3 regions of the Paenibacillus sp. FSL H7-0690 genome follow, and region 1 is predicted to be linked to each of the others. Evidence: riboswitches for the same ligand, from Rfam matches in the RefSeq annotation. Region 1 holds a riboswitch; each other region holds the start of a gene.
The links. A riboswitch is a leader RNA that binds a small molecule or an ion and turns the genes downstream of it on or off. The one in region 1 is predicted to bind cyclic di-AMP.

Region 1 (6,977 bases):
GCTTTCCCGCGGCCTTCAGCCAGCGCTTCAGCGAAGTTGGCAAACAGCACTGTGAATAGCAGAATGAACAACACTGTGATATTGAAGCCTACCGATTTCTCTGCATTAAAATATCCGGGGGCCAGTACCATAAGCAATACAATAATCGTACCGATTTCGACTACGAACATGACCGGATTTTTAATTAACGTCACCGGGTTAAGCTTAATAAAGCTATCCTTTACAGCGCTTAGGAGTATGGGTCCCGTCAGCAGCTTTTTTCTTTTTACAGTACTCATCTTGTTCTCCCTCTTCCTACCGTAAGGTCAAATATTCTGCAATCGGGCCGAGCACAATGACTGGCAGAAACGTCAGAGCCCCGATAATTACTACGGTACCAATCAGAATTCCGGTGAACAGACCATTGTCTGTGCGGAATGTGCCAATCGTCTCAGGAACTGGCTTCTTCTGGATCAGTGAGCCTGCAACTGCCAGCATCGCGATTATAGAGACATAACGGCCAAGCAGCATTACGATTGCGGTTGTAACATTCCAAAAGGTGGTGTTGTCCGCAAGCCCTTCAAATCCTGAACCATTGTTCGCGGCAGAAGAGACATATTCATATAACACTTGGCTAAGTCCATGGAATCCGGGATTCGTGATGGAACCGTTGCCCAAGTCCGTTAAGAACGCACCTGCTGTTGGTACAAGGATAATGAATGGATGCACAAGGATAGCAATCGCAATTAGCTTCATCTCCTTGGCTTCTATCTTTCGCCCGAGAAACTCTGGTGTTCTGCCAACCATTAGTCCACATAAGAAGACACCCATGATGGCATACATCAGCATATTGATTAGTCCGACACCTTTTCCCCCGAAGACGTTGTTGAGCATCATTAGGGCCAGAGGGGTAATGCCACCCAGCGGTGTCAGCGTATCATGCATATTGTTAACACTACCTGTCGTAGCTGCCGTTGTTACCGAAGTGAACAGCGAAGATTGCGGGATACCAAAACGTACCTCTTTACCTTCCATGCTGCCTTGCGAAGACTCGATCCCCAGCGCATTGATAGCTGGATTGCCTTTGGTTTCCGCATAATAATTCAATCCCAGCAGTAGTACGAACAAGGTCATCATTGCTGTGAAAATCACCCAGCCCTGACGTTTGTTCTTAGCGAACAACCCGTACATATATGGCAAAGAGGCTGGCAGCATCCACATAGAGAGAATCTCCAGAACGTTCGTAAGTGGATTAGGGTTCTCAAAAGGATGTGCTGAATTGGCTCCGAAGAAGCCGCCACCATTCGTACCTAAGTGTTTAATTGATTCCAAAGAAGCGACTGGACCGATAGCGATTTGTTGCGTCTGGCCTTCAAGTGTAGTGACCTCAAGCGATGGCTTGAGCGTTTGTGGCACATGCAATCCTACCAGCACCAATGAAACTAGCAGAGCTAATGGAATGAATACACGAATATGTGCTTTTACGAAGTCCTCGAAAAAGTTCCCGACTGATTTCTGTCCTGTAATCCCTCTGACAAAAGCAACCGCAACAGAAAATCCGCTCGCTGCAGACGTGAACATCATCATCGTGATGACTGCCATTTGTGAAAAATACGATAGTCCCGTCTCCCCGCTATAATGCTGCAGGTTCGTATTGGTCATAAAGCTGATCACCGTATTGAATGAAAGCGTCTGTTCCATATCGGCAATTCCATTCGGGTTCAGCGGCAATCCCCGCTGTAATCTTAGAAAAATATAACTGAAAGCAACCAGTACGATATTAGTTAAAACAAAGCTGAGTGCGTACTTCTTCCAGGACATTCCGTCCCGTTTTTTCAGGCCGATCAGCTTATAAATACCTTTCTCTGTGCCTGCAAACCAGCGATCCGTACGATTCGGTTCGTTAGAAAATACATGATATAAATACGTTCCCATCGGCTTGACCAGCAAGATGAGAATTACAATTACGACAACTATTTGCAAAATGCCCATGAATGCCCCTCCTTAAAATTTCTCAGGATGAATCAACGCGTAAACCAGATATATAAACAACAGTAGGGTAACAGCGATTACTAGAATCACAGCTTATCCCTCCCCGTATCCTCAACTACACCTGCGCACCAGCGCATAAAGCCATAAAATAACCCGTAAATTACAGCTAACGAAGCCACCATATACAGATCCATCATATCTTCCGCACTCCTTCCATTATCCTTGATGAGGTGATCTATCGATTAGAAAATCAGCATCACCACTATGGGAATAGATTACATAGCTCGCCCCAAGTCTTTTATAGACCAATCTAGGATTTATTGAACTTGTAATCACAAAAATCGGCTGTGTCGTCCAGGTACGGCACATCTGAATATAGCGGCAGCAAAGCGGAAAGCTGCTCTCAAACAGATATACCCTGCCTACCGGGAACGATGGGCGAAACCAAGTGCTCTGATGGCGGGTATCCACAAGAATAACCTGCTCAATCCCGAGCTCCTCAAGTAAAGCTTTCTCAGCCACATTGTTGGTTAATCCCGCCATCTTAATACCCCTGAACTTCAGAAGTTTAATGAAATGTTCTCCCGCCTTTGTAGGCGCACATACAAGCACATATTCATTCTGATCCGTCATCTTTTTTTCTCCTCCTGCTCATTTACAACAAGGAGGCAACGAAAATCTCCGAAAGGATGTTGACCTATCGTCATTTTCGGGCACAACCTAAAGCTCGGTTGTGTCACGTCATTAGACGCTGCCTTACAAATACCGCTAATGATGAATTTAGCGACCTCTTAGGGGAGGCCTCCATAAATGCTTTGCTTCTAAGAGCACAGCAAAAAGCCACAAAGGATCTCCTCTGTGGCTCGCTAGCGGTCACATTGCACTCATCCTCTCTCCATACGCTTACGAGGTTAGCTGTCGGATTCGGGCGGTGAGAGTCGCCCTACCTGTATAGATGCGAGCTCACTCACACCCTCTACAGGATTCACCCCATAATCGGCTTCCGACTCTCACATCGGCTGCCGATTGTTGGTTCCCCCGCTTTCCTTATCGGAAATTAAGCGGATCAAATATTCGATTGTCGTTGAAACAGGAGTAATCATACTCTTATGCACGAAGACTTGTAAAACCTGAATGATGCCAAAATAATGCAAATTAAAAACTATTTTCCCATTAGATAGCGCTTACTTGATATCTAATCTCTCTATATCTCTTGTTTACTCGAGTTTGGAGCGTTTAATCGCTATCTATAACCCATGTGATTTTATTCACCTTTTTAGAGCGAAAATACTGCAAATTCCCATTATAGGTAGAAACGCAAGAAGCTGAGGCTGAACGAGAAAGAGGCGCGATAACACGCCATAAATACCTATTTACCTCGTTTTTCAGTCGTAGTCGGCAGGATATGGTTAAAATTGCTCTAAAAGAACATTTTCCGTTTTTTACAGAAAATCTTGAAAAGAGTATGATTCGGGTTGAATCCAATTCATGAAAAACAATCAACGCTGAGTTCCTGCATTGCAGGGAACGGGGGAACCATCAGGCCACCTGGCCTACTTGGGGTGAATCCAAAGGAGACTGCATAAGTCTCAATAGGTAGGGCGACTCTCACCGTCCGAATCCGACAGCTAACCTCGTAAGCGTAAAGAGAGAGACCCTTGATCCGCCACGCTTTGGCCCAGGTATATCTGCCTGTAATCCAAAACCGCAGCAGAGGTCCTCCTCTTGCTGCGGTTTTTGCGTTACCTGAGCTTATTAGGTGATAGCACGCTGGATGGGGTGAATGTTTTGAAGCACTATTATTTAGGGATACATCAAGGGCTGCTTGAGCCGATAAGTCTAAATTACGTTTGTTTCGGGGCCTTGTGGTTCGAAGAACATAATCACAGGTACATTGTAGGCTATGCATTTGGCCAGAACCAGATCCAAGCCCTTCGCCAGTTCAGCACACCTTCTTCTTGTAAAGACTGTTTAGACTCTAAGATTGTATATGAGATATATAAAAAAATTCGAGAACAACAGCAGCAGCAGGATTGGTCATCACACCAAAAGCTCCCGTGGTTTACAGCCTTCAAGGAGCCTTGGAAAGATGTAAGCGCCGGTTGGTATGTCTTGAGATCCCGCAGCACCTTTCCCTTACATCTATCTGTTATACGAAAAGAGAAGTTCCGACTATGGCTAGAGCATACCGCAGTCTGTGAGAATAAAATGGAAATGCTCGCTTGTGTAGAAAAGGCTAGTGTCACTCATCATGTAGACTTAAAGCTTTTGGAAATCTAAGGAGGAACCCTACTATGGACCAGCGCAGACTATCCCGCATTGAAGTATTTGTATTGGATGAACCCGAGCCTATTCACTATGGAATGGAAGGGGCTGAAGGCTGCCGTTATGGTATTCTGAAGCTCACCTGTAAGGGAGGCTGCAGTTGGGGGGCTTGTCTGATCTCTGCCAACACCAAAAATTTCGATCTCATTAAATGGAGTTCTTTTTTACGGGCTATCTGTCATTGCCGTCTTGAGGAAGCGCTGGATAAGGTCCGTCGCGAAGGTTCAGATTGGGAGCAGGTTAAGCTTGAGCTAGTTCAGGGTGCTTTGCAGGATTTAAAGGCCAAGCTCCAGGGTAAATCCTTGGCAGGGCATATTCAGCAAGGGCGTCTGTACAGTGTTGCAGCAGGGGGGAGCAATTCCAGAAGTGAACGGCTCTACTACAAACCTTCCAAAGCTTTATCCAGTGCCTCCCAGCAGAAACACAGTTGCCCGGAACCAGACACCGCCGATCTCATCAATAAATCCATCTCTTACTTTTCTATATTATAGATTCAAGCAAATCTCTCAATCTGAAAGGATCGTGTTCACCATGCCTGACCCCTTACCTCCCGAGTCCACCTACAGTACTAAATTTGCAGAGTGTGTTCAAAAGTATACTAATGAAGTCTACGTACTTAGTTCCATGTTGTTAGAACAATCTAATGAGGCAGACAAGATTACTATCCGCACCTTCACAGAGCTTCATAAAATATATCGTCAGGATGATTTCGATCCTCAGTTATTCTCTATCCACGCTTACCGCACTTGTATTCGCCAGTGTGCTGATTCTTTTGCCCGGCGCTCGCTTCTATCGGCTAAGGCATTACCTTGGGAGGAACAGCTTGTGAAGGTCATGTGGTACGGTCTAAAGCTGCCTCTTTCTCAAATAAGCATTATTCTGCAAAAAAGTGTTCCCGCACTGAAAACACAGCTTAGAGCTGTACGGGAGCAGATGACCACCCAAACGGATATACTAACGAGCGCAAATCTTTCTATAATTTAGTCACTGACTAGAATTCAGACAATCTTTAAGCGCATGAAGCATCTAACGGACTCAGGAGCCTTTAATTGAAGCTTTTCCACAAATATGGCCGGCGTTCGGACTCCAGTAGAAATCCCGAGCGATGAACGTCTTGGATCGTCTTAAAGCAAGCCCTAATCATCTTCCACCAAGGCTTACGGACCCAGATGACGTTACTTACACGTTTATCGCCTTTTGAGCATAGTATCGGACTCCAGTGCAACTATTTGGTTAAAAGAGCTACTAATTCACCATTTTTCATGCCAATAGCGACTATAGTGTCCGATATCTTGCTAAATCTCGATGATTGTTGCATTTAAGTGCTGCTGGGTCCGTTAGCTATATCAGCTCGTATACAAAGAGATTGCCAACTCAAAAACGGGGATATCCCAACAACCATAAATGGTTGTTAGGATACCCCCGAAAATTCAGTTCCTACTATTACACTTTACTCTTACGCGCCTTACCGTACATCCACAATCCTGCCAACATCCCCACTATAGCAACACCAGTCAATACGCCTTGAACGAAATCCATAAAAGTGGAGCCATCCGGAAGCATTCTACTAACCGTAGCCAGCGATACCGAACTCATTAAAAGCATAATGGTATATTGTTCGCTTGTAGACATCATTAGCACTCCTTAAAAGTTATATGAGGTCTTCTTAGATCTTGTAAGCTTTCATTGCTTTTCTGATTTCTTTAATACTTGGGCGTTTGCCGTACATCAGTACGCCGGTACGATAGATCTTGGCTGCCAGCCATCCGAAGATGAAGGTAGTCACAAGCAGGATCAGCAGCGATACAATGACTTGCCAGATCGCCACCTCGCCGACACCAATTCGGAGCAGCATCGTCAATGGTGAGGTGAAAGGCACATAACTCGCTATCTTAACCACTAGAGTATCTGCATTGGAGATACTGAACAGTGGAACATAGAACGCTACGAAGCCTAACATCATGATTGGCATTACCGCCTGACCGAGATCCTCCGTACGGCTGACAATCGAACCTACAGCCGCATACATCAAGGCATAGAGGAAGTAACCTAATACGTACAAGACAAATCCATAGAGCAGCAAGTTAATATTGAGCTGGCCTAAATCGAGATCAAAATCAGCCAATACAGTCGCATTATGCGGGAGCGTCAAATTGACGACGATCGCTGCGACAAAGATCCCAATTTGCAATATTCCTACTAGGAAAACACCGATAACTTTACCGAACATTTGCGCTAAAGGTGAGGCACTTGTAATCAGAATCTCCATAATCCGCGAGCTTTTCTCAGAAGTTATCTCTGCGGCAATCATGTTGCCTGTCATCATAATGGACATAAAGAACAACATAAGCATGGCATATACGATAATGTAGTTAATGGCTGGAGTGTCCTCCTGAGAGCTTTCACTGCCACCGCCTGCGTTAAGCTGTTGTGTAGTAATCTGCACAGGCGTTGACATTGCAGCAATCTGTTCAGAGGTCAGCTTGTCGCCAACGATGAATTGTGTGTTTGCTTGCTGAAGTGCATTTTGGAGATAAACTTGCACATCTCCGTTTAGTTCCCCATCATTACTATGATAAGTAACGGGTGGAAGCCCTTCACCAGTAGGTTCCGCAAAAGTAACATAACCTTCTACGGTCTCTTCATCTAATGCTTTCTTTAACTCGGCATCCTCCGCAGAA
Region 2 (6,977 bases), 1.6 Mb from region 1:
TGCTTGAAATGCCTTCATCTATTGCTGATGTGGAAGCTGGACTTTGCGCCAGATTAGATGAGAATGCTCATTATGAAATTGGACTTGTTCAAATAAAGGGGCAAAAAGTGATTACAGCTCATGTGACTATGGATGGAATAACCCGTACAGTGGCAGAGGTTCCAACTACTGCCGAGCGAATTTATTTGAAAGTTAAGGCTGAGCTTACCGAATACAGCTTCCTTTATTCTTTGGATGGGCAGGAGTGGAATAAGCTATCAACAGCAGCAGCGTATCCATTATCCCCTCAAGCTGTAAAAGGAAATGGATTTACGGGTGTTCTTATTGGATTATATGCAACAGGACATGGCAAGGTGGCTGAGGTGCCTGCCTACTTCGATTGGTTCGATTATCAGTCTTAATTATTCGAATACTGATATAAATGCGTTTGTCAGGAGGGAACTTGTTGAGACAAGCTAGTGATTACACAGAACCTGCACTAAAAACAATATTTGCTGAGGATTTCAAAATTGGCGCAGCCGTTAACCCGTTGACGATACAATCACAGGAGCATTTGCTCGCCTATCATTTCAATAGCATTACCGCTGAGAATGAGATGAAGTTTGAAAGTCTGCATCCGCTTGAAGACATTTATAACTTTAAACTAGCAGATCAGTTGGTTGCGTTCGCCCGAAAACATCATATGGCTATGCGTGGGCATACTTTAGTCTGGCATAATCAGACTACGGACTGGTTGTTTGAGGATAAGATGGGCGGACGTGTAAGCAAAGAGACATTGCTTGCACGGCTCAAATCACATATTCAGACCGTGGTTAGGCGTTACAAGGAAGATATCTATGCTTGGGATGTTGTAAATGAAGTTATTGCAGATGAAGGAGAAGAACTTCTTCGCCAGTCAAAGTGGCTGGATATTGTAGGACCGGAGTTTATCGGCAAAGCGTTTGAATTCGCTCATGAAGCCGATCCAAAGGCTTTATTATTCTACAACGACTATAACGAGTCTAATCCCCTTAAGCGCGACAAAATCTATAAAACGGTGAAGTCGCTGCTGGAACAGGAAGTACCGATCCATGGCGTCGGATTGCAAGCGCACTGGAATCTATACGATCCGGACTTAGATGAAATACGTGCTGCTATTGAGAAGTATGCATCTTTAGGGCTTCAGCTCCAATTGACAGAGCTGGATGTGTCCATGTTCCGTTTCGATGACAAACGAATGGATTTAAAGGTTGCACCTGCCGAACTGCTCGAGCTGCAGGCAGAGCGGTATGAAGCGATGTTTGCTCTGTTGAAAGAATACCGCGACGTGATTAGCTCAGTCACTTTCTGGGGAGCAGCGGATGACTATACATGGCTGGACGGCTTCCCTGTTCGGGGACGGAAAAATTGGCCATTTCTATTCGATGAGCGGCATAATCCTAAGCCGGCTTATCACCAATTGCTTAACGCTGTCACCAAATCATAGAGCGGGTAACCTGCTCAAGCTTGCGAATTATGAACCCGTCCTTTTCAATCCAGGGCGGGTTATTTATACGGGAGGAATAAACATGACAAATACCGCTTATGAGGCTTGGCTCAACTATGACCAGCTGAAATCAGGATCTCTATACAATCAATATATAGATTGGTGTGTTGAGTTGGTAGTAACGGAGGACAACGAGACGATTCAGGCGGCAGCCGCGGAATTCATACAGGGGATGACCTCTATGCTGGGCAAAGCGCCACTGCTCACAGCGAAACCTGAAGGACCGTGTATCGTTATAGGAACCTTCCAAGGGGGGAATCCATTAATTAGTAGAGTATTCGCAGGAGAACGAACCGATTCACTGGGTCCTGAAGGTTTCCTTATACGTACAAATGCTACTGAGCAATGTATCGCTGTCGGTGCTTCAACGCCTGTTGGAATATTGTATGGCGTATTCCATCTGTTACGGCTGATAGGAACAGAAAGCGAGATAGACGCTCTGAATTTGTCTATGAATCCGGTGAACGGCCTGCGAATGATTAATCACTGGGATAATTTTGATGGCAGTATTGAACGTGGCTATGCTGGACGGTCCTTTTTTTACGAGTCCAATCAATTTCTTAACGATACAAAGCGGCTGCGTGATTATGCCAGATTGATGTCCTCTGTGGGGATCAACGCGATTTCGATTAACAATGTGAATGTTCATGAGCTTGAATCTCTATTTATAACGGAGCAATATTTGCCTGATATCGCGTTAATTGCAGGAATATTCCGCGTATACGGAATTAAGCTATTCCTCAGTGCTAACTTCGCCAGCCCGATACAGATCGGAGCATTGGAGACAGCTGATCCACTGGACCCAGCGGTGCGGCAATGGTGGAAAGATAAGGCTGGTGAGGTTTATCGAGTGATCCCTGATTTTGGCGGGTTTGTGGTCAAAGCAGATTCAGAAAATCGACCAGGGCCATTCACTTACGGGCGTGACCATGCCGATGGCGCTAATATGCTGGGAGAAGCACTGGAGCCGTTTGGCGGAATCGTGATTTGGCGTTGTTTCGTATATAACTGCAAGCAGGATTGGCGTGACCGTAAGACCGATCGGGCCAGAGCAGCGTATGATCATTTCAAACCATTGGATGGCCGTTTTAATGATAATGTAGTGCTGCAAATCAAGAATGGACCGATGGATTTTCAAGTCAGAGAACCGGTATCTCCGTTGTTTGGCGCACTGGAACATACCAATCATCTGATGGAGTTTCAGATTGCTCAAGAATATACGGGGCAGCAGCGGCATCTCTGTTATCTCGTTCCACAGTGGAAAGAAGTCCTTGATTTCAATACTTATGCCAAAGGGCAAACTACGCTTGTGAAACATATTGTGGACGGATCGGTGTGGGGAAATAAATATAATGGTGTGGCTGCTGTAACTAATGTTGGGGATGACATGAACTGGACGGGGCATGGGTTAGCTCAAGCCAATCTGTATGGATATGGGAGATTAATTTGGAATCCGGAGCTGACGGCAAAAGAAATAGCTGAGGAATGGATTCGCCTTACCTTTGGCACTGATGAAGGTCTAGTGGCTGCTATTCGCGGGATGTTAATGGACTCATGGAGGATTTACGAATCTTACACAGCTCCATTAGGTGTGGGCTGGATGGTTAATCCGGATCATCATTATGGGCCGAATGTGGATGGATATGAATACGCCAAGTGGGGAACGTACCATTATGCGGATCATAAGGGCATTGGTGTGGATCGTTCAGTCAAATCGGGAACGGGGTATAGCGGACAGTATATGGGTCTTAATGCATCAAATTATGAGAATCTAGCGTCTTGTCCAGAAGAGCTGCTGCTGTTCTTCCATCATGTTCCATACACGCATGTTCTGCAATCGGGGCAAACGGTTATACAACATATCTACGATACTCATTTCGAGGGGGCAGAGCAGGCTGCACAGCTTCTAGCAACATGGGAATCACTTGAAGGCAGCATGGATAGTGGATTGTATGTGCAAGTGAAGCAACGTCTTGAAGAGCAAGCAGAGCATGCGCAGGAATGGAGAGATCGGATCAATACGTATTTTTACCGCAAGAGCGGAATTGAGGATCTTAAAGGCAGAAAGATTTATTAGATTTTGAACCGAGGGATGATGATAGTGAGCCTCACGATTAGAGCGATTTTGAAAGATTTAATGGGAACTGTGGAACAGGTAGAAGGGACTGTGGATATTCTGAACCCAGGGGAACCGGAAACTGAAGTCACAGGGATTATTACGGCCTTTTCTGCCACACAAAATATTGTGGAGCAAGCAATAGCGTTAGGAGCCAATTTGCTGATCACGCATGAAGGTGTATTTTATAGCCATCATGCGGCGAACGAGTGGTTAGAAGGTGATCCGGTTTATCATGCGAAAAAAAGTCTGATCGGACATTCCCCAATAGCTATTTTTCGTTATCATGATTATTGGCATCGGCAAGAGCCAGATGGGATTATGATGGGTTTGCTGCGAGAGCTGGATTGGTCAGACTATGTGGAAGAGCAGCAAGCGGCTGCTACGATTCTCACTATTCCTGCCATGACTGTACTGGAAGCTGCTCAGTATATTAAAAGTAAGCTAGGGATCTCTTATGTACGCGCTGCTGGTGACCTGTCTCTGTCCTGCAAACGCATAGGGATATTAGTAGGTTACAGAGGGGGCGGGACGATGGCTATTCCACTTTTTAATGATCACAATCTTGATTTAATTATTGCTGGAGAAGGACCAGAGTGGGAGACTCCGGAATATGTGCGGGATGCAGGGCACCAAGGCAGATCTAAAGCGCTCATCATGTTAGGTCATGCGGAGAGTGAAGCGCCGGGGATGAAATATTTAGCTGAAATCTTAGCAGACAAATATCCCATGCTTCCTACCCGGTTCATTGCTGAACAACCCATCTATCAGATGGTTTAATCTGGGGAAATTAAGAGTACGGAATAAATAAACATATTATGGAGAAAATGAAGGGAAACAGGTCACTGAGAAAGGAGTGTTTCAATGGAAATTCCTTTGGAGGCTGATGAAGTATTAAGTCGGATCAAAAAGCTGCAAAGCGACGGAAGCTCGATCAGTAAAAAACAAGTAAAGCAAAGCGACCCAGAGCTTATGAGAAGTGCGCTGTTCTTTTTTCCAAGCTGGGAGCATGCATTGAAAAACGCCGATCTTTTGTAGCCATAGTATTGTAAAAGGAAGCTAAGTGGACAGGGGGATATCTCTGATTCTGCTTAGCTTTTTTCTTTTTTATGAAATCATTCGTGCTGTTCATGTGAAATAATATTAACAAGCTTGCCAAACGGATCGGGGACATAGAAACGACCAACACCCCAAGGTACAGAAACTGGCCCAATATTGGTATTGAAGATTGTCGTTTCTTATTAAATAGGAAAGTACTGGTGAATCACCCCCTTTTTCGCTTGCTTCAGAGCTGTTTTTCTAAAGAAAACGAGTAAACAAGAGCAAAAGAAAGAGAAAATGAAGAGTATGCTTAATATGAAATGAAAAGCATTGCTTTCAACATTATTTTGACCAGAGCCCTCCTTTACAAGAAAACCTTACAAGAGTATGATTCATCTCAGAACTGAGAATTATCTTAAATTTACAATTACATAAGCAATCCGCTTAATTTCCGTTTCTGGAAAGCGGGGGAACCAACAACTGGCAGCCGATGTGAGAGTCGGCACTGGTTATGGGGTGAATCCTGTTCCGGGTGCATAATATGCATCCCTGCAGGTAGGGCAACTCTCACTGCCCGAATCCGACAGCTAACCTCGTAAGCGTATGGAGAGAGGATGAATGGCGTGTTTAGTGATGAATAGCCACAGAGAATCCCTCTGTGGTTTTTTGCTGCGTTTTTAAGCAGATATAGTCGTAGAATTTATTATGAAAGAGGTGTTACCTTTGCCTATCGCTAAACTGAACGGAACTTCGCTCTATTATGAAATCAATGGAACTGGCACTCCGGTTGTGTTTATCCATGGACATGGATTAACACACAGTATGTTCAAACCACAGCTGGAGTATTTTTCCGATAAATATAAAGTGATTTTGTGCGATTTACGGGGGAATGGCAAGTCTGGTAAACTGCTGGAGGCCCCACATGAGATTATTGAGACGCAATGTCTGGATCTGATTATGCTGTTGAATGACCTAGGTATCCGTGAAGCAGTTTTTGTAGGAATCGCCTATGGTGGCTTAGTCGTTCAGCATATTGCCAAACAATATCCTGAGCGTGTAAAAGCCATTGTGGTTGCGGATAGCTTTTGTAGGACTCACGGATCAACAATAGTAGGGAAAATACAAACTATGGCAGCATATTGCAGTTTACTAATGTATTATCTCCCAAGCGAGCTGGTGTTGCCTTCGATTCGGATGATGTACCGAGAGCGCTGGAGTCTGGCCTACAATGAGATTAGAAGAGGGCTGCTGGACAAACGTCCCCGGGAGCTATATCGGCAAAGGCTGGCTACGAGCCATGTTGATTACACCAGATGCTTAAAGGCTTTTAAACGTCCTGCTTTATGTATTGTAGGGGACTTTAATGAATTTGGAGTGAATTGTATGAAGGAAATGGTGTCTCAGCTGCCACATGCGCAGTTGGCGATTATTCCGAACGCATTAGATCCAAGTAATCTGTGCCAGCCGGAGCAATTCAATGCGATTCTTCAACGTTTCTTAGAGAAGCAGCAGGGTACTCAGCAGATTAGCTGATCTATAGGGAGACCTTCGCAAGCGAAGCGTTTAAGTGAGAAAATAGGCGACCCATAGCCAGGGCGGAATGAGCTGGCTATGGGTCGTCTTTCTGGGAAGAACTTTAGGGGAATTCTCCCTAAAATGAAGGAGATTATGGCTCCTAGAACGTAGATTAGGGAAATCCTCCCTAATAATAGGATGTTTTTAGCCATAAATGGGTATTTGCATGAATTTTTAGGGAGGAATTCCCTAAAAACCTCATTTTAAAGCGATTATCGATGAACATTAGGGAGGATTTCCCTAATATAATGGACATCCAATTAAAGGCTGGCTTATCCGTAGTGAAATCTACGAATGAGCCAGCCTTTGGTTATTTTACTAACCGATGGATGTTGAACATTTACAAGCATATTGTACCTAGAACGCTACTTAATGTCCCTACCCTACCACAGCACCAAATATAGCTCACCCGACGTGGGAAAGAACTGTAGGCCCTAAGTAGTGAAGGTAAGTGTATAGAAGGAGGCGTAGTAAGCAACGCATCTGCTACTCTTGCATTTTGTACAATGCGATCTACTCGTGTAAGATTAAGATAATTCATACTAAAGGAGCTGAGTCATGATGTCTCAAGCTGAAACTATAAAACTGACTTCATTATCTTCAAAAGGGGGCTGTGGCTGCAAAATCGGTCCCGCCGATCTCATGCAGGTTATTCGTAGTCTGCCACCAACTGTTCCTAACCCGGATCTACTAGTAGGTCTTGATACTAGTGATGATGCA
Region 3 (6,977 bases), 1.8 Mb from region 1:
CAAGTCGCGCACCGACCAAACCAACATTATAGAAAACAACGCGTGGTCTAATGTCATACGACACAGTAAATCCATTACTTTTCCTACTCTTTACTCCATAAAAAAGAAGCTGCCTCCAAGTAGAATTCACTACTTTTGAGTCAGCTTCTTTTCCTATGATTCTTGGTTCACAACTTCACTCTCAAAACGGTCAATACTTTCATTAGGACCAATGAGTACCATAACATCGCCTTCACTCAAATAATCATGGGCAGTTGGAGCGACGATTATTCCGCTTTCCCTATTTAGGGCAACAATACTGCAGCCATATTTAGCTCTTGTATTTAAATCAGACAAGCTTCTGCCGTTCATGCAGGAAGGTACGGTCAGCTCGACAATTTTATAATCCTTGGACAGTTCAATATAATCCAGCAAATTGGGCGTCACCAGCTGATGTGCCACACGAATCCCCATATCCCGCTCCGGAAAAATAACCCGATCAACCCCCAGCCGCGACAGTGCGCGGCCATGAAGGATAGAGATTGCCTTAGCCACCACTTGCTTGACTCCAATCTCCTTCAACAAAATGGCCGCCAGAATGCTTCTCTCCATATTGTCACCAATCGCAACAATCCCACAATCAAAGTTCCGTACACCAAGCGAGCGCATAATTCCCTCATCTGTAGCATCTGCTACTACCGTATGCGTCAGCTGATCGCTCATTTCCTCCACGCGTTCTTCATGGTGGTCAATGCCGAGCACCTCGTAGCCCATTTCCATCAGCTCAAGCGCCAGGCTTGAACCGAAGCGACCTAAGCCGATTACTACAAATTGCTGTGCTTTCATTTCTAATTAACTCCTATCCAATAATTATTTTACCTTCCGGATACTTATACAGTGGTTTACCCTGTTTGGGACCGAGTGCATACGCTAAGGTTAGTGGACCTAGCCGACCTGCAAACATCGTCAGACAGAGTAGAATCTTACCGATCGCTGACAGTTCCGGAGTTAGCCCCATAGTCAGTCCTACCGTAGCAAAGGCGGAGGTCGTCTCAAACAAGATTGCCAAGAAATTACTGTCTTCAGTTGTGGAGAGTATCATCGACACAGAGGCGATTAACAACAAAGCCAGCAGCGTGATCGTTAATGCCTTGTAGATGCGCTCTTGAGCCAGCCGATAACGGAACAACACAACATCTTCCCGTCCACGCAGCATAGCAATTACAGCACCAATCATCATCGTAAAGGTTGTTGTCTTAATCCCCCCGCCCGTTGAGCCCGGAGAAGCACCAATAAACATAAGAATCACTATAAAAAATTGTGTAGCCTGCCGAAGTCCAGCAATATCTACTGTGTTCGCGCCAGCCGTACGGGGAGACACGGATTGAAAGAAGGCCGATAATATTTTACCGCCGAAATTCAGTGAACCCAGGGTACGAGTGTTAGTAAACTCAAATATAAAAATAACCAAAGCTCCGATCAGAATCAGCCCTGTACTGGTGGACAGGACAACTTTACTATGTAGAGACAGCCTGCGGGTTACCCGAAACTCCACCAGATCTGACATTACAATAAAACCAATCCCGCCGGAGACAATCAGAAACATCACAATAATATTCACAAGCGGATCATATACATAATCAGTTAAACTGCGAAAATCCCCAAAAATATCGAACCCCGCATTATTAAACATAGACACCGCATGAAATATGCCATAATAAATCGCTTTTCCCAACGGCATATCAAAAGCCCAGCGAATAGACAGCAGCACAGCGGCACAGCCTTCTATGACAAGAGAATATATGAGGACTCTCCGGATCAGTCGCACAATTCCTTCCATAGAGCCTTGATTCATGGCTTCCTGTAGGATTAGCCTGTCCCGCAAAGATATTTTACGCTTTAACACCAGTGAAAATAGAGTGGCCATGGTCATAAAACCTAAGCCGCCGATCTGGATCAGGATCATAATTACGGTTTTCCCAAAAATCGTGAACGAAGTTCCGGTATCCAGCACAACAAGCCCTGTAACACAGGTTGCCGACGTTGAAGTAAATAATGCATCAATAAATTCCACGGAATTCCCGCTTGTGCTTGAGATGGGCAGCATAAGCAGCAGGGCCCCTATCAGAATGATCGATGCAAAACCAAGCACCAGTATCTGCGGCGGCGAGAGCTTCAGAAACTTAAATTCAGAAATCCTGCGAAACTGTGAAGCCACTTTGCTCACCTTCTTATCAAAAATTCCAACAAAAAAAGCACTGGAAAACCAATGCTGACTTGGTTCCTGCAGTAAATTAGCCTACGAGGTTAGCTGTCGGATTCGGACTGTGCAGGCTGCCCTATTCGTTCCCAGAACGAAATTCACCCCTGATGAAAGTGCCATTTATCGTGTACACTCCACTTTTCATCACTTCTTATGGTTCCCCCGTTTTCACCAGAAATTCGGCTACTATACAATTGCATACAAATTATATACGTTATTTAGTGAATTCACAAAGACACAATTAATGCTCATTCACATGAAAAAATGCGGTTTAAAGAGACTGCATCAAAAGGAGTGCCTTTTCTCATCACTTTTCCGTGTTTTCCCTGCAATTACACCGATTCTCATCATTCGTGCAGAAATGAACACGATAAAATTCATGGTATAAATTCACATGACTATTCTATACTATCTCTATTACCCATAAAAAGAACATATAATGTTTTTTGTAACCAACCAGGCACTAATACTATAATGGAACATAACATTGTCAGTACATAACAAGGAGGCGTTACATGAATCCCGTCGGCCAGCCCTTACAGCAACGTGCCCTCTCCAAGAGGCTCATCATCTCGGGCATTATCGGTCTTATTCTATTTATTATGTTTCAGATTTCCCCTTCACTGCTTAGCAGCCCTACAGGTGAAGATACCACCGTCATTAGCAAGGCAGAAGCCCGTGACCAAGCCATATTATTTGCAGAACAAAAGCTCAACTACACCGAAGCACCAAACGATCAATGGAATGTACTTTACCAGACGGACTCTTCCTTTTATGGTTATATGTCTCGCGAGAAGCTTGTGGAGGACTACACCAAGAAAAAATTGGATCAAAAATATCCTTTTGATGTCTTTCGGGCAACGCTTACTCCTTCAGCGGAGCAAGAGCCGCAAATCATCGTTGACCTCAATATGTATACCGGTAAGATTGTCGCTTTCTCAAAGGCTGCAAAAGTTACCTCCGAAGAGGGGTCAGGCATCGCTTCCGTTGGTGCAAAAGAGGACAAGGGAGCTGACCTCACTCTAGCGCAGAAGGAGAATCTTGCTCGTCCTTGGCTTCAGGAATGGGAAGTAAATCCTGCCAAGCTACAAATTGAATCGAATACAGGAAGCCATGGGCTAGTGTATACGGATAGTACTGTTCAGGTCGGCGAATCCTTATTGCACTATTATTTTGATTTCAGTGGAGAGCAGGTATCCAGCTTTAATGCCGGATTCACTGCACCAGCTTGGCATACCTCCTACGTACAAGGACAGACCTCTTTAGCGGAAAAGCTAACATTATTCGGTTACGGTATACCCACACTGATTTTAGGAATTCTGGCACTCGTCTACAGTATTCTTAGAAGAGAGCATACTTCCTTTAAACGTGGAGTATTCCTAAGCTCAGCCTATTTTGTAATCATGATGATCAGCACCTATAATATGCTGCCTGAATCAACGGGCGAAGGGCTAGAAGCACAGATTACCTCTGTCATTATGTTTATCATTTATGCTTTGTACAGCCTGCTGATGTCCTCCTTGCTCTACTTTTCTTTAGTGGGCGGCAATGGCTTATGGCGAAAAGAGGAAGGCATGAACCCTTGGCCCCGCGCCAAAGAGCCCGGCTATGGACAATATGTGTTGGACAGTATCCGGGCTGGATACATCTGGGCTTTCGTTCTGCTAGGGGTGCAGACGGTTATGTTCATCATATTATCGTTTACCTTGCACAATTGGTCTACTACAGACGCCACCCAATCTCCTTATAACATGAGATATGCTTGGCTTCTGCCTATCGTCGCATGGCTCGCTGGTTTATCTGAGGAAGCCATTTATCGCTTTTTCGGAATTCCTATGCTGAAAAAGGTGTTCCGGAACACTTTTATCGCTTGCTTGATCACCACGCTGGTTTGGGCGTTTGGCCATACGTTATATCCGATCTATCCCATCAGCTCCCGTCCCATTGAGCTGACTGTAATCGGGCTGCTGTTCAGCTATATTTTCCTTCGTTACGGGTTTATTGCTGTCATGTTCAGCCACGTCGTGTTTGACAGCATCCTGATGGGCGCTACGCTGATCTTTATGAAGGAGAGCGTAAATGTAGGCGCGGGTATCTTCGCGATTATTATGCCGTTCATAGTCGCTTACATCGTCTATCGATTTAATCCACCACAGAAGCCTAAGCCGGTGGAGCCTTCTTCTTTGATTTAAACTAATGTGAAGACGTAATGAAATTAAAAAAGGGCATCAAAGCCGCTTTAGTCGCTGCTTTGATACCCTTTTTCTTTTGTCACCATTGCTATGAGGTTGGCTCTTCATCCTTGAGCGCATCAAGAATTTGTTTTGCCAGCTTTTCTCCAATAGAAAGTGTACGGAAATCATCCACGGAGGCTTCTTTAATTTTCTTAAGCGATCCGAAATGCTTTAGCAGCGCTTTACGGCGCTTCTCACCTATACCAGGTATAGAGTCCAGCTTGGAGGTAACCATGGACTTCCCGCGCTGTTCACGGTGGAAGGTGATCGCGAACCTATGGACCTCATCCTGAATCCGCTGCAAAAGGTAAAATTCCTGACTGTCCCGGGCTAGCGCGACAGGCTCTGGCGGATCTCCAACCAAAAGCTGAGCCGTCTTATGCTTATCATCCTTAACAAGGCCGCAGACCGGAATGAATAATCCCAGCTCATTCTCCAGAATATCAATAGCAGAGGAGATTTGCCCTTTCCCTCCATCGACCACGATAAGATCCGGTATCGGAAGATTCTCCTTCAATACCCGCTCATATCGCCGCCGAATGACCTCGCGCATCGTTCCATAATCATCCGCACCCACCACCGTACGAACCTTATATTTACGGTACTCTTTTCGTGCAGGCTTACCATCAATGAAGACAACCATCGCTGAGACCGGATTAGTCCCCTGAATGTTCGAGTTATCGAACGCCTCAATACGGCTCAAGCGTTCAAGCCCCAAGCTCTCGCCTAAGCTGATCGCTGCTCCAGAGGTACGCTCTTCATCCCGTTCAATCAGCCGGAATTTCTCGTCGATAGCCACTCTTGCATTTTGGCAAGCCATGCCAACCATCTGCTTCTTAAGACCGCGTTGTGGCACAAGCACCTTAATGCCCAGCCACTCCTGCAGAATGGAGGCGCCGCCAGCGGCATCCACGATCCCAGCTGCCGCAGCTTCCTCCGCCGCCGTCGCACGTGCCTCAGCCTCTTCAGCCGATTCAGGAGTATCTTCACCCTGTTGTAAATCCGCTTCTGCTGGAGCAGCTATGGCGATCTCGGGTTTAGTCTCTTTATTAGCCAGAGACTCCTCATCGAGCACATCCGGCAGCAGGATCTCCTGCGGCAAAGCGGGATTATCACTATAATACTGCGTCACATAAGACATAAAGTCACTGTAGGCTTCACCATAGAACGGGAACACGGAGGAATGGCGCTGGATCATCTTCCCTTGTCTCATGTACAGAATCTGTACACACATCCATCCCTTGTCTACAGCATAACCAAATACATCCCGGTCCTTAGTATCTGTAGTGTTGATCTTCTGCTTCTCCATCAATGCATCGATATGGATAATCTGATCCCGCAGTTCCTTCGCCCGCTCAAAATATAATTCCTCAGCAGCTTCCTGCATTTTTTGCTGTAAATCCTTTTTAACCGCCTCATGACCTCCGCCTAGAAAAGCAGCGATGTCCTGCGTAATCTGCTCATACTCGGATTTCTGAACCTCCTTCTCACACGGTGCCAAACACTGGCCCATGTGATAGTAAAGACAGACCTCCTTTGGCATCACGCCGCATTTACGAAGCGGGTACATACGATCTAGGAGCTTTTTTGTCTGCTGAGCAGCATAAGCATTAGGATAAGGGCCAAAATATTTTGCTTTATCTTTAATCACCCGGCGTGTAACCTCAAGGCGCGGGTGAGTTTCATTCGTTATTTTTATATAAGGAAACGTCTTGTCGTCTTTCAAAAGCACATTATAACGCGGCATATGTTTCTTAATCAGATTACACTCTAGAATGAGCGCTTCCATGTTACTGGACGTAACGATGTATTCGAAATCAGCAATATTAGCGACAAGCCGCTGCGTTTTACCATTATGACTGCCTGTAAAATAAGAGCGTACCCGATTCTTAAGTACCTTCGCTTTGCCCACATAAATAATAGTGCCTTCCTGATTCTTCATCAGATAGCAGCCAGGCAGATCGGGTAGTAGTGCCAGTTTATTGCGGATATTGTCCAAAATGATCCCCTCCAGCTAAATTGGACCCATGATTAGTTGGCATTCAGCACACAAAACGCCTCCGGAATGAACCGAAGGCGCTGAGTGGCAGGGCCGAGGCCCGAACAGTAGCATCTATCAATTATTGATGTTTTGCTACGATATTTTTCAGGGATTCTTTGGAGTTCAGTCCCACAACTTTATCTACCGGTTGACCATCTTTGAAGAAGATCAGAGTTGGGATACTCATAACACCAAAACGGGAAGCCGTTTCCGGATTCTCATCCACATTCAATTTTGCAATTTTCACGTCGTCTCCCAGCTCTGTGGACAATTCATCCAAGATTGGAGCGAGCATTTTACAAGGACCACACCAAGGAGCCCAGAAGTCTACTACTACAGTACCTTGACCTTCCACTTCGTTACTGAAGGATTGGTCAGACACGTTCACGATAGCCATGATATTGTTCCTCCTTTAAGTTTTGCGAAGCATTACGCACATCTTAAGCCAAAGCTTAGTTCA

Region 2: it holds a riboswitch for cyclic di-AMP, as region 1 does, so the genes downstream of both, MHI32_RS26010 (alpha/beta hydrolase) here and MHI32_RS03020 (hypothetical protein) in region 1, are expected to answer to the same signal.
Region 3: it holds a riboswitch for cyclic di-AMP, as region 1 does, so the genes downstream of both, MHI32_RS25540 (TrkH family potassium uptake protein) here and MHI32_RS03020 (hypothetical protein) in region 1, are expected to answer to the same signal.

Annotation. Positions count from the first base shown of each region.
Region 1 is NZ_CP150281.1:649,668-656,644, reverse strand. Features, by position in the region: gene kdpB (potassium-transporting ATPase subunit KdpB) at 1-278, opposite strand, end outside; gene kdpA (potassium-transporting ATPase subunit KdpA) at 295-1,971, opposite strand; gene MHI32_RS03020 (hypothetical protein) at 2,188-2,604, opposite strand; cyclic di-AMP (ydaO/yuaA leader) riboswitch at 2,856-3,045, opposite strand; cyclic di-AMP (ydaO/yuaA leader) riboswitch at 3,465-3,628, shown strand; gene MHI32_RS03015 (hypothetical protein) at 3,697-4,251, shown strand; gene MHI32_RS03010 (hypothetical protein) at 4,266-4,787, shown strand; gene MHI32_RS03005 (hypothetical protein) at 4,828-5,280, shown strand; gene MHI32_RS03000 (hypothetical protein) at 5,740-5,931, opposite strand; gene MHI32_RS02995 (ABC transporter permease) at 5,963-6,977, opposite strand, start outside.
Region 2 is NZ_CP150281.1:5,923,609-5,930,585, reverse strand. Features, by position in the region: gene MHI32_RS26035 (glycoside hydrolase family 43 protein) at 1-401, shown strand, start outside; gene MHI32_RS26030 (endo-1,4-beta-xylanase) at 446-1,465, shown strand; gene MHI32_RS26025 (alpha-glucuronidase family glycosyl hydrolase) at 1,548-3,602, shown strand; gene MHI32_RS26020 (Nif3-like dinuclear metal center hexameric protein) at 3,621-4,421, shown strand; gene MHI32_RS26015 (hypothetical protein) at 4,506-4,679, shown strand; cyclic di-AMP (ydaO/yuaA leader) riboswitch at 5,114-5,300, shown strand; gene MHI32_RS26010 (alpha/beta hydrolase) at 5,406-6,215, shown strand; gene selD (selenide, water dikinase SelD) at 6,819-6,977, shown strand, end outside.
Region 3 is NZ_CP150281.1:5,811,656-5,818,632, forward strand. Features, by position in the region: gene MHI32_RS25535 (TrkA family potassium uptake protein) at 154-825, opposite strand; gene MHI32_RS25540 (TrkH family potassium uptake protein) at 839-2,197, opposite strand; cyclic di-AMP (ydaO/yuaA leader) riboswitch at 2,262-2,437, opposite strand; gene MHI32_RS25545 (CPBP family intramembrane glutamic endopeptidase) at 2,758-4,434, shown strand; gene uvrC (excinuclease ABC subunit UvrC) at 4,523-6,475, opposite strand; gene trxA (thioredoxin) at 6,597-6,914, opposite strand.